Regions from separate parts of the Aeromonas bivalvium genome, predicted to be linked through region 4. Evidence: riboswitches for the same ligand, from Rfam matches in the RefSeq annotation. Region 4 holds a riboswitch; each other region holds the start of a gene.
The links. A riboswitch is a leader RNA that binds a small molecule or an ion and turns the genes downstream of it on or off. The one in region 4 is predicted to bind cyclic di-GMP.
Positions count from the first base shown of each region.

Region 1 (2,193 bases), on a different contig from region 4:
TCATACAGGGTAGTGGTGACGGCGAGATCCCCCTCGGCCGTGACGGTGAAGCTCAGGGTAACCTTGCCGTTGTCGAGCGGGTAGTCGCTCCCCAGGCCGCTGACGCTGATGCTGTTGCCTACCGGCGGTTGCTGCTGTTCGAGCTGGATCTCGACCCGTTGCAGCTTGCTGCCGGCCTTGAGGTAGATGGGGTTCTGACCGTAGACGGGGTTGAACTGGCCGTCGGCCCCTTGCCCTGCGCGGATCTGGCTCTGCTCGGCATTGATCTTGGTTGCCAGGGCGTGGGCCCAGTTGTTCTTCAGGCCCTGCTCGGCGTCGGTTATGGTCAGCACGGTTTGCAGATCGGCCCGCTCGCCGCCGGCATCGAACACCCGGGTCCTGGCCTTGTCACCGGCCGCGAGATCGATGGAGGGGTAGATGGTGCCGGCCTGGCTCCAGCTCAGCGGCGGCTGGGTGCCATCATCGAAACGGGCGTCGATCAGGTTGTAGAAGCTGTTGGTGGTATCGCCCACCTCCCAGACCCCGAGGATGAGCTGATAGCCGGTGCGCGCCGGCAGGGTGCACTCATGGGTGACCTGCTTGGGGGGCTGCACCATGTTGCCGTCGATGACGCAGAAGGGGTTGAGATCGAATGCGTCTCTGGTCAGGGGCTGGTTCGGGTTCCAGTCCTGCCTGGTGAGGTAATAGCGCCAGTTGCGGGTCACGTGGTTGGCGGTGAAGGTCCAGCTGATATTGAAGGGGCCGGCCTGCACATTGCGCTTGGTCCAGCGATCGCTGGTCTGGGCGTTGAGCTCGCCAAATTGCGGATGCCCGGCCGAGGCGATCTGGCCGTCGGCTGGGCCGCCATCGGGGAAGCCGGACGGCGCCTCCAGGCTCTGGGGTTCCCACTGGATGGCGCCGCAGCCGATGTTGCCGCCGGTCTTGCACAGGGCGTTGCGTCCCTCCGGCTGGCTGATGTAACCGTGGGCGAGCACGCCGCCACTGGCCAGCAGCGCCAGCGCCGCAGCCACATGATTGAGTCGAATTTTTGCTGCCATACATTCCTCTGTTCGGTGATGTGGGCAGTCACCTTGGCTGGGGAAATCCCCGGTACACACCTGGGTGTGGTAACCCCGCTATCCTGGACGGCATGTCTTTAGACCGGAGGCTTTGCGTCCTGGCCTTTCAACCAGTTTGCCAAATGACTACTGAAAGGGTCATGGTGCCGCATTGGGCGGCAGTGCCATCATGACTATTTTTTGTTAAATAATTAAGTGTCAAAGTTGACAGCTTGACCCGCTCGATCTGGCGTCGTCGCTTAACGGCTTGTTTTGCCATTTGTCTGTGGAGGAAGGCCTGAACACTCAGCCTGATGATGGCGACAAAGGGGGGCCCTGGCGCAGTGGTGGCCGCCTCCTCTGCCAGCATGGCGGGCAGAAGAGGCGGTGGGGCGGGACGTGCGCTGACGCGCAGCGGCGCTGGCGGATCAGGCGTGCTGGCGAGTGTGCTCCGGCGCCTGATCCGCTGAGATGGCGCTGCCAAGCCGGAAGGCCGCCAGTCGCTCGTCCAGGCTGCGCGACAGTCCGGCCAGCAGCTCGCTCTCCTGGGCCAGCTGGGAGGCGGCCTGGGACATCTCGAGCGCCGAGTCATTGATGCCGCTGACGTTGCGGTTCATGTCTTCCGCCACCATGCTCTGCTGCTCCGCCGCCGTGGCTATCTGGGTCGCCATGTCGCTCACGTGCTGGATGTGACTGACGATGAGGGAGAGATCCTGCCCCGCCTTCTCGGACTGACCGACGCTGCTCTCCGCCAGCTTGCGGCTGGTGTCCATGGCACTGGCGGCGGTGACCGCCCGCTGCTGCAACTGGGTGATGGTGCTCTGGATCTCCTCGGTGGAGTGGCGGGTACGGCTGGCCAGCTGGCGCACCTCGTCGGCCACCACGGCAAAACCGCGGCCCTGCTCGCCGGCCCGGGCCGCCTCGATGGCGGCGTTGAGGGCCAGCAGGTTGGTCTGATCCGAGATGGCGCTGATGACGGCGGTCACTTCCCCTATCTGCATCACCCCCTCCTTGAGGCGATTGACCTGATGGGTGGCCTGCTCCACCTCGGTGGCCAGGGTCTGGATGCCGTGTACGCTGGCGTGGACGTCTTCGTTGCCGAGCCCGGCCTCGTTGGTGGCGTCCTGGGTGTCGCGGGCCGTGTTCTCGGCATGAC
Region 1 is NZ_JBGXBV010000003.1:177,178-179,370, forward strand. It holds gene gbpA (N-acetylglucosamine-binding protein GbpA) at 1-1,037, opposite strand, end outside; cyclic di-GMP riboswitch class I at 1,103-1,188, opposite strand; gene ACEUCR_RS10255 (methyl-accepting chemotaxis protein) at 1,466-2,193, opposite strand, start outside.
Region 1: another riboswitch for cyclic di-GMP. It lies ahead of gbpA (N-acetylglucosamine-binding protein GbpA); the one in region 4 lies ahead of ACEUCR_RS06530 (glycosyl hydrolase family 18 protein).

Region 2 (2,193 bases), 130 kb from region 4:
GATGCCTATCATGCGCCTCCGTTGCCAGAGATAACTTTGGTAGCGCCGAGGTGAGTTGGGGTTATAGCTCAGCTGGGAGAGCGCTTGCATGGCATGCAAGAGGTCCGCGGTTCGATCCCGCGTAGCTCCACCAAATTCTCCTCGAACAATCTGGAATCAAAGGGGTTATAGCTCAGCTGGGAGAGCGCTTGCATGGCATGCAAGAGGTCCGCGGTTCGATCCCGCGTAGCTCCACCAGGTTCCTGATTGACATGAAGTACCCAGGGCAGTGCGGTGTGTATCACCCATGCCGACCTTTGTGGGGTTATAGCTCAGCTGGGAGAGCGCTTGCATGGCATGCAAGAGGTCCGCGGTTCGATCCCGCGTAGCTCCACCACTATTTGCAGTAAAAGGCAAACGGCCGCCAGAACCGCTTGTCTAATGAAGAAAGAATTTGGGGCTATAGCTCAGCTGGGAGAGCGCTTGCATGGCATGCAAGAGGTCCGCGGTTCGATCCCGCGTAGCTCCACCAAATTCAGAGTGAAGGTCTTGACCTTGATTAGCCACAACTTGGGGTTATAGCTCAGCTGGGAGAGCGCTTGCATGGCATGCAAGAGGTCCGCGGTTCGATCCCGCGTAGCTCCACCAAATTCTCGTCACGAGAAGCTAAAAGGCCACCGCATCGCGGTGGCCTTTTTGTCATGGGCGCGTCAGCGCGGCCCCATGATCTGCCTCTACCCGCATCCGGCGCTCGCCGGCACACTCCCGGCAAACACCAAATTCATATGGCGCCATGAGGTGGCTCACAATTTCGCGTCATCACCCCCTGCTTCATGATGGCGGAAAATTTGCAGTGGCAGGCTGACAAGGCGGCTATGTGCCGGGCGTTGGCGACACGATCGCCGCCGTTAGCCGGTTTCCTCGTTGCCCAGCAAACATATTTCTCCTTGTGAATGAAGATTGAGCATTTGCGCCGGGCTTTCTATACTCGAGCCGTTCCTCACGGAACCCAGGTAAAGGGCAAACCGGCAGTGATGCCGGGACGCAAAGCCTCCGATCTGCCTCATTGAGCCAGACAGCGGGGTTTCCCGGGGTGACATGAGGGTATGTGGCCCCGTCCAAGGCCTGTTGTCGTTCCCTTTTTCCTCCCTGTTGCGATTGCGCTTTCCCGGTCTTAACGCCAAGACAAAACAAGGATGATAACAATATGCAACAGACCCTCAGGCCCAGCAGGCTCGCCATGCTGGTTGCCCTTGCGGCCATGCCCGCCTGGGCGCAGGCCGCCTATCCCGCCTATCAGGCCGGGACTGCCTATCAGGCTGGCGATATCGTCAGCAACGTCGGCAACCTCTATGAGTGCAAGGCGTTTCCCTATTCCGGCTGGTGCGGGGCTTCCCCTTACCACTACGAGCCCGGGGTCGGTGCCGTCTGGACCGATGCCTGGACCCTGTCTCAGGACCCCAACCCGCCCGGGCCTGAGCTGCCTGAGCTGACCCTATCTTCCCCTGCCGCCGGCAGCTCGGTGAGCGAAGGGGCCGAACTGGCCCTGGCCGTGACCCTGACCGGTGGCAGCACAGCGGTCGCCCAGGTGGTCTACCTGGTGGATGGCAGCCAGGTCGCCGTGGCCACGGCAGCCCCCTGGTCCGCCAGCTGGTCCGCCAGCGGCGTCGGCCCCCATCAGGTCACGGCCCGTGCCCTGGACAAGGATGGTAACAGCCTGGATGAAGCCCAGGTCGCCGTGACCGTGACCGCCGTGGTGGCCCCCGAGGCGCCTCAGGTCAGCATTGCGAGCCCCGCCGCGGGTGCCAAGCTGACCCTGGGCCGCGCCGTCACCGTGACCGGCAATGTCACCGATGCCAACGACGATGTGGCCAAGGTCGAGCTGTATGTCGATGGCAAGAAGGTATCTGAAGACAGCAGCGCCCCCTGGCAGCTGGGCTGGACCCCGCAAACCAAGGGCAGCGCCGCCCTGACCCTGGTTGCCGTGGACAGCCAGAGCCTGTCCGGCGAGTCGGCTCCCGTGTCGGTCAGCGTCGAAGAGGCCGCCCTGCCGCCCACCGGCGGCAATCTCTCCTGCGACGTGCGCCAGATCTACCGCGCCGACGGCAGCGAGTGCATGGGGGATGACCATGGCCGCCGCGTCATCGGTTACTTCACCTCCTGGCGCACCGGCAAGAATGGTCTGCCCTCCTATCTGGTGGGCGACATCCCCTG
Region 2 is NZ_JBGXBV010000001.1:1,561,374-1,563,566, reverse strand. It holds tRNA gene ACEUCR_RS07130 (tRNA-Ala) at 58-133, shown strand; tRNA gene ACEUCR_RS07125 (tRNA-Ala) at 162-237, shown strand; tRNA gene ACEUCR_RS07120 (tRNA-Ala) at 301-376, shown strand; tRNA gene ACEUCR_RS07115 (tRNA-Ala) at 436-511, shown strand; tRNA gene ACEUCR_RS07110 (tRNA-Ala) at 552-627, shown strand; cyclic di-GMP riboswitch class I at 989-1,071, shown strand; gene ACEUCR_RS07105 (glycosyl hydrolase family 18 protein) at 1,187-2,193, shown strand, end outside.
Region 2: another riboswitch for cyclic di-GMP. It lies ahead of ACEUCR_RS07105 (glycosyl hydrolase family 18 protein); the one in region 4 lies ahead of ACEUCR_RS06530 (glycosyl hydrolase family 18 protein).

Region 3 (2,193 bases), on a different contig from region 4:
GGCCAAGGCCCTCAACCTGGGCTACTCGGTGGTGGACTCGGCCACCGTGATCGCCACCCATGCCAGCAAGCTGCTGCGGGAACAGCTCGATACCCTGTTCGGTCACGATGAGGTGGGCAAGCTGGGCCAGTATCTGGCGACCCTCTCTCCCCGTCTGGCGGAGGAGCTCAATCTGGCCCTGAGCCAGATGCAGCAGCTCAGGGTATTCCGGCAACTGCTCAGGGAGCAGGTGAGCCTGACCGACATCCGTACCATAGCGACCACCCTGCTCGACTCGAGCGAGCTGACCAAGGATCCCGTGCTGCTGGCGGCCGACGTGCGCTGCGCCCTCAAGCGCCAGATAGTGCGTCAGGTGATAGGGCAGCGGGAGCAGCTGGCCACCTTCACCCTGGACGATCGGCTGGAGCAGACCCTGCTGGCGGCCATGAACCAGTCCCAGCAGCAGGGCAAGGTGGCGCTGGACAGCTTCCCGGTCGATCCCCAGTTGTTGTCCCAGCTGCAACAGCACATGCCCCTGGTCAAGGAGCAGCTGCAGCAGCAGGGTCACCCTCCCGTGCTGGTGGTCATGCCCCAGCTGAGGCCCTTGCTGGCCCGCTATGCGGCCTCTTTCGCCAAGGGGCTCAGGGTGCTCTCCTACAACGAGATCCCGGAAGAGCTGAGGGTGGAAGTGATCGGCACCCTGGGGTGAAGCAAAAGGCCCGTGATCTCAGTCAGATAGGAAAAATCTATTCCGCATATGTCCTTGAACTGTCATGGCAACTTGTTATGATGCGCCGTGTTTTGACGCTGGACGTCAAAACCTGCTGATAATTATAACAATTTGATGAGTGCTATTCAGGCCGGCCCCTCGCCAGTCTGACTGCCCTTGCGAGGGCAGATCGCATGAAAAAGGCAAACTGAACTGAAAAGTCAGGACGCAAAGCCTCCGGTCTAATGGCATCCATGCCGACGATAGCGGGGTTACCAGGGATAGGTACCGTCACGAATGACACCTATTGGCAAACCGATGCGCGCGCGGCGTACCGGTGGTGTACTCCTTCCTCGGTTTTGACGCTTCAGTTCTGTTGATTGACGACCACACAATCACAGGTTCAGGTTCATATGCTTTCGGACGTTTCTCTGAAATGCACCCCAGCGCCAGCGGGCATTGGGGCGCACCCTCATCTGTTATTGCTTCAGCCAGACTCTTCTGCCGGGGAAGAGGTGCTGGCCATGCTGGAGAGTTCGGGATATCGGGTATCCAGGGTCGATTCGGCCAGACAGGCACGGGCCTGTCTGGAGGAAGAGAGAGTCGACCTGCTGTTGCTGGACGTGAGCACGCCCATCGACAACCTCAAGGGATTTCTGGGCAAGCTGACCGACACCGACAGTGTCATCCTGGTCAACGAGCATCAGGGCCATCTGGCCGCCGAGGCCATGGGGGCCGGCGCCATCGATTACATCATCAAGCCATTCGCTCGCCAGCAGATGCTGGACGCCATCCGCTGCGCCCTGCGCCTGCGCCAGCCGATCCCGGATCTCATCGCAGAGTCCGGTGCCAGCCGTCAGGTGTTGCAGCTGGCTCGCCGGGCGGCCAAGACCCAGGCCACCATCCTCATCGGCGGTGAATCGGGTACCGGCAAGGAGCGACTGGCACGCTACATCCACGACATGTCCCCCCGGGCAGACGGGCCCTTCGTCGCCATCAACTGCGCCGCCATCCCCGAGCCCATGATCGAGTCCATCCTGTTCGGTCACGCCAAGGGGGCCTTCACCGGGGCGAGCTCGGCCCAGCCCGGCAAGTTCGAGCAGGCCCAGGGCGGTACCCTGCTGCTTGACGAGATCTCCGAGTTGCCCCTGGCACTGCAGGCCAAGCTGCTGCGGGTATTGCAGGAGCGGCAGGTGGAGCGGCTGGGCAGCCATCAACTGATCAACCTGGATGTGCGCATCATCGCCGCCAGCAACAAGGACCTGCGTACCCAGGTGGGGGAGGGGCTGTTTCGCGAGGATCTCTTCTATCGCCTCGATGTCCTGCCCATGAGCTGGCCCGCCCTGCGGGACAGGCCGGGGGACATAGTGCCGCTGGCTGAATATTTCATCGCCCGTTATGCACCCAGGCAGGGCTACTGGCTGAGCCAGCAGGCGCGCCAGCAGCTGCTGAGCTACCGCTGGCCCGGCAATGTGCGTGAACTGGACAATGTCATCCAGCGGGCG
Region 3 is NZ_JBGXBV010000005.1:284,820-287,012, reverse strand. It holds gene lfhA (lateral flagellar biosynthesis protein LfhA) at 1-688, shown strand, start outside; cyclic di-GMP riboswitch class I at 881-968, shown strand; gene ACEUCR_RS14025 (sigma-54-dependent transcriptional regulator) at 1,213-2,193, shown strand, end outside.
Region 3: another riboswitch for cyclic di-GMP. It lies ahead of ACEUCR_RS14025 (sigma-54-dependent transcriptional regulator); the one in region 4 lies ahead of ACEUCR_RS06530 (glycosyl hydrolase family 18 protein).

Region 4 (2,193 bases):
CCCCCTTGTCCGTGGTGTACTTGGTGTCCGGATCCCAGCTGGCCGCAAACAGGTTGGTCTGGTGACCCAGCTCGGCATTGGTCCAGGCGCCATTGAAGTCGTAACTCATCAGGAAGATGTGGTCCATGTACTGCTGGGCCGCCTGATAATCGACCTTGGCTATCTTGTCGCCACCGGCGCTGATGGCCGAGGTGAGCTCGTACTGGCGACCCGTCTCGGCCTCCAGCTCGTCGAGCATGGCCCGCAGCTCCTGCATCAGGGTCACATAGGTGGCCCCATCGCTCGGGGCGCCGAGGTCGGGGTTGGCACCCGATCCCCCCGGGAATTCCCAGTCGATGTCTACCCCGTCGAAGAACTTCCAGGTCTGGAGGAACTCCTTGACCGAGGCGACGAAGGTGTCGCGCTTGGTCTTGTCACCGAGGAAATAGAAGGGGTCCGAGAGGGTCCAGCCGCCCACCGAGGGCAGGATCTTGAGGTCGGGGTGGGCCTGCTTCAATGCCATCAGGTTGCCGAAGTTGCCCTTGTAGGGCTCATCGAAGTCCTTGAGGTTGCCCTGGGGCATCTGGATGGCGGCCCAGGGATCGTGCATGGCCACCTTGAAGTCGGCGCGACCGGCGCAGGCGCGCTGCAGCGCCTCGAAGCTGCCCTCTATGCTCTTGAGGCCATCATTGATGCCATTGCCGCCGCAGATGGGGGTGAAGCCATAGAGGATGTGGGTCAGGTTCTGAGCCGGGATCTTGTCCACCGTGAACTTGCGGCCATAGACGCCCCACTCCACGTAGTAGGCCCCCACCACCTTGCCGGACTTGTTGACGTAGGGTTTGTTGTTCTCTTGCAGCGGGGCGTTGAGGGGCACCAGGTGGCTGCCATCTGTGTCGGCAACCACTATCTCCTTGGGATCGGAGCGGGTGCAGCCATCGGCGTTGCACAGCTCGATCTGCATCTGGTAGCGACCGCCCTTGGTCACCTTGAAGTTGGCGGTGCCGGAGGCGCCGGACGGGCCGCTCCACACCTCGACGCCGTCCAGCAGCACCTTGGCGGTCTGGCCCACGTCACCGGACCAGAGGTTCCAGCTCACGCTGACCGGCGCGCCGTCGGCATGGACGGTCACCAGCTTGTTGTAGGCGGTGGCGGCCTGATCCACCTCGACGATGGCAAACTTGGTCTCACCCCAGCCTATGGTGGGTTTGCCCGGGGCGGCAGCCTGCACCGAGGCGGCAAAACTGCCGGCGACCAGGAGGGCCAGCAGGGAAGGTTTTGGACTTAACATGTTGAATATCCTTATTTCGTTTCTCATTTTGGTCACGAAAAAGGCAACGCATGTCAGACAGGTAACACAGACAACATCCCCGCCCCGGCTTGGCGTCCGGTGGGAAACACAACCCTGTGGTGACCCCGCTATCTTAGGTACGACAGACCCTTAGACCGGAGGTTTTGCGTCCCGGCCTTTCGACCGGTTTGCCCTTTGGCACAACTTGATTCGCGATAAAAAAAATCGCCTGGGCAATATAGGCCACCCGGGGGGCTCAGGCAAACCCTCCCTGCGAGTCACCCCTTGTCGCAGGGATTCAAACAGCACAAAAAAGCGCCTTTTTACCGGCATTAAGCGCCATTTTTGTGGAGATCCTCTGCCAAGTTGCTTGCCCATTGCCAGAGGACTAATGTGTTAATTCGTGATCATCATCAAGTTTCCCGGTCCCCACCATGCTGTTCATCAACGCCCTGAGCTTGAGGGGCTTGACCGGCTTGCTGATGTAGCCATAGCCATGTTCGCGGATCTGGGCCTGCAATTCGCTCTTGCGATCCGCGCTGATGATGATGCCCCCCAGCTCCTTGCCAAGGGCGAGGCGCAGCATGTGCAGCGCCTGCAATCCTGTCTTGCCGTCGTCCAGGTGGTAATCGGACAGCACCAGGTCGGGCCTGAAGCTCGCCACCAGGATCTGGGCCTGGGCCAAATCCTGCACGCAGCGCACCTCGCAGCCCCAGCGCCCCAGCAGGGACGCCATGGCCACCAGGATCTCGGGCTCGTTGTCGAGGCAGAGCACCCTCACTCCCGCCAGCTGGCTGTCATGACGAAGCTGGGGCGCGGGCGTCGCCCTGGCCACCAGGGGACGACTGGCCAGGTTGAGGGTGATGGCAAACACTGAGCCGGCGCCGGGCCAGCTGCGCAGGGTCAGAGGATGCCCCAGCACC
Region 4 is NZ_JBGXBV010000001.1:1,436,357-1,438,549, forward strand. It holds gene ACEUCR_RS06530 (glycosyl hydrolase family 18 protein) at 1-1,270, opposite strand, end outside; cyclic di-GMP riboswitch class I at 1,386-1,473, opposite strand; gene ACEUCR_RS06535 (hybrid sensor histidine kinase/response regulator) at 1,659-2,193, opposite strand, start outside.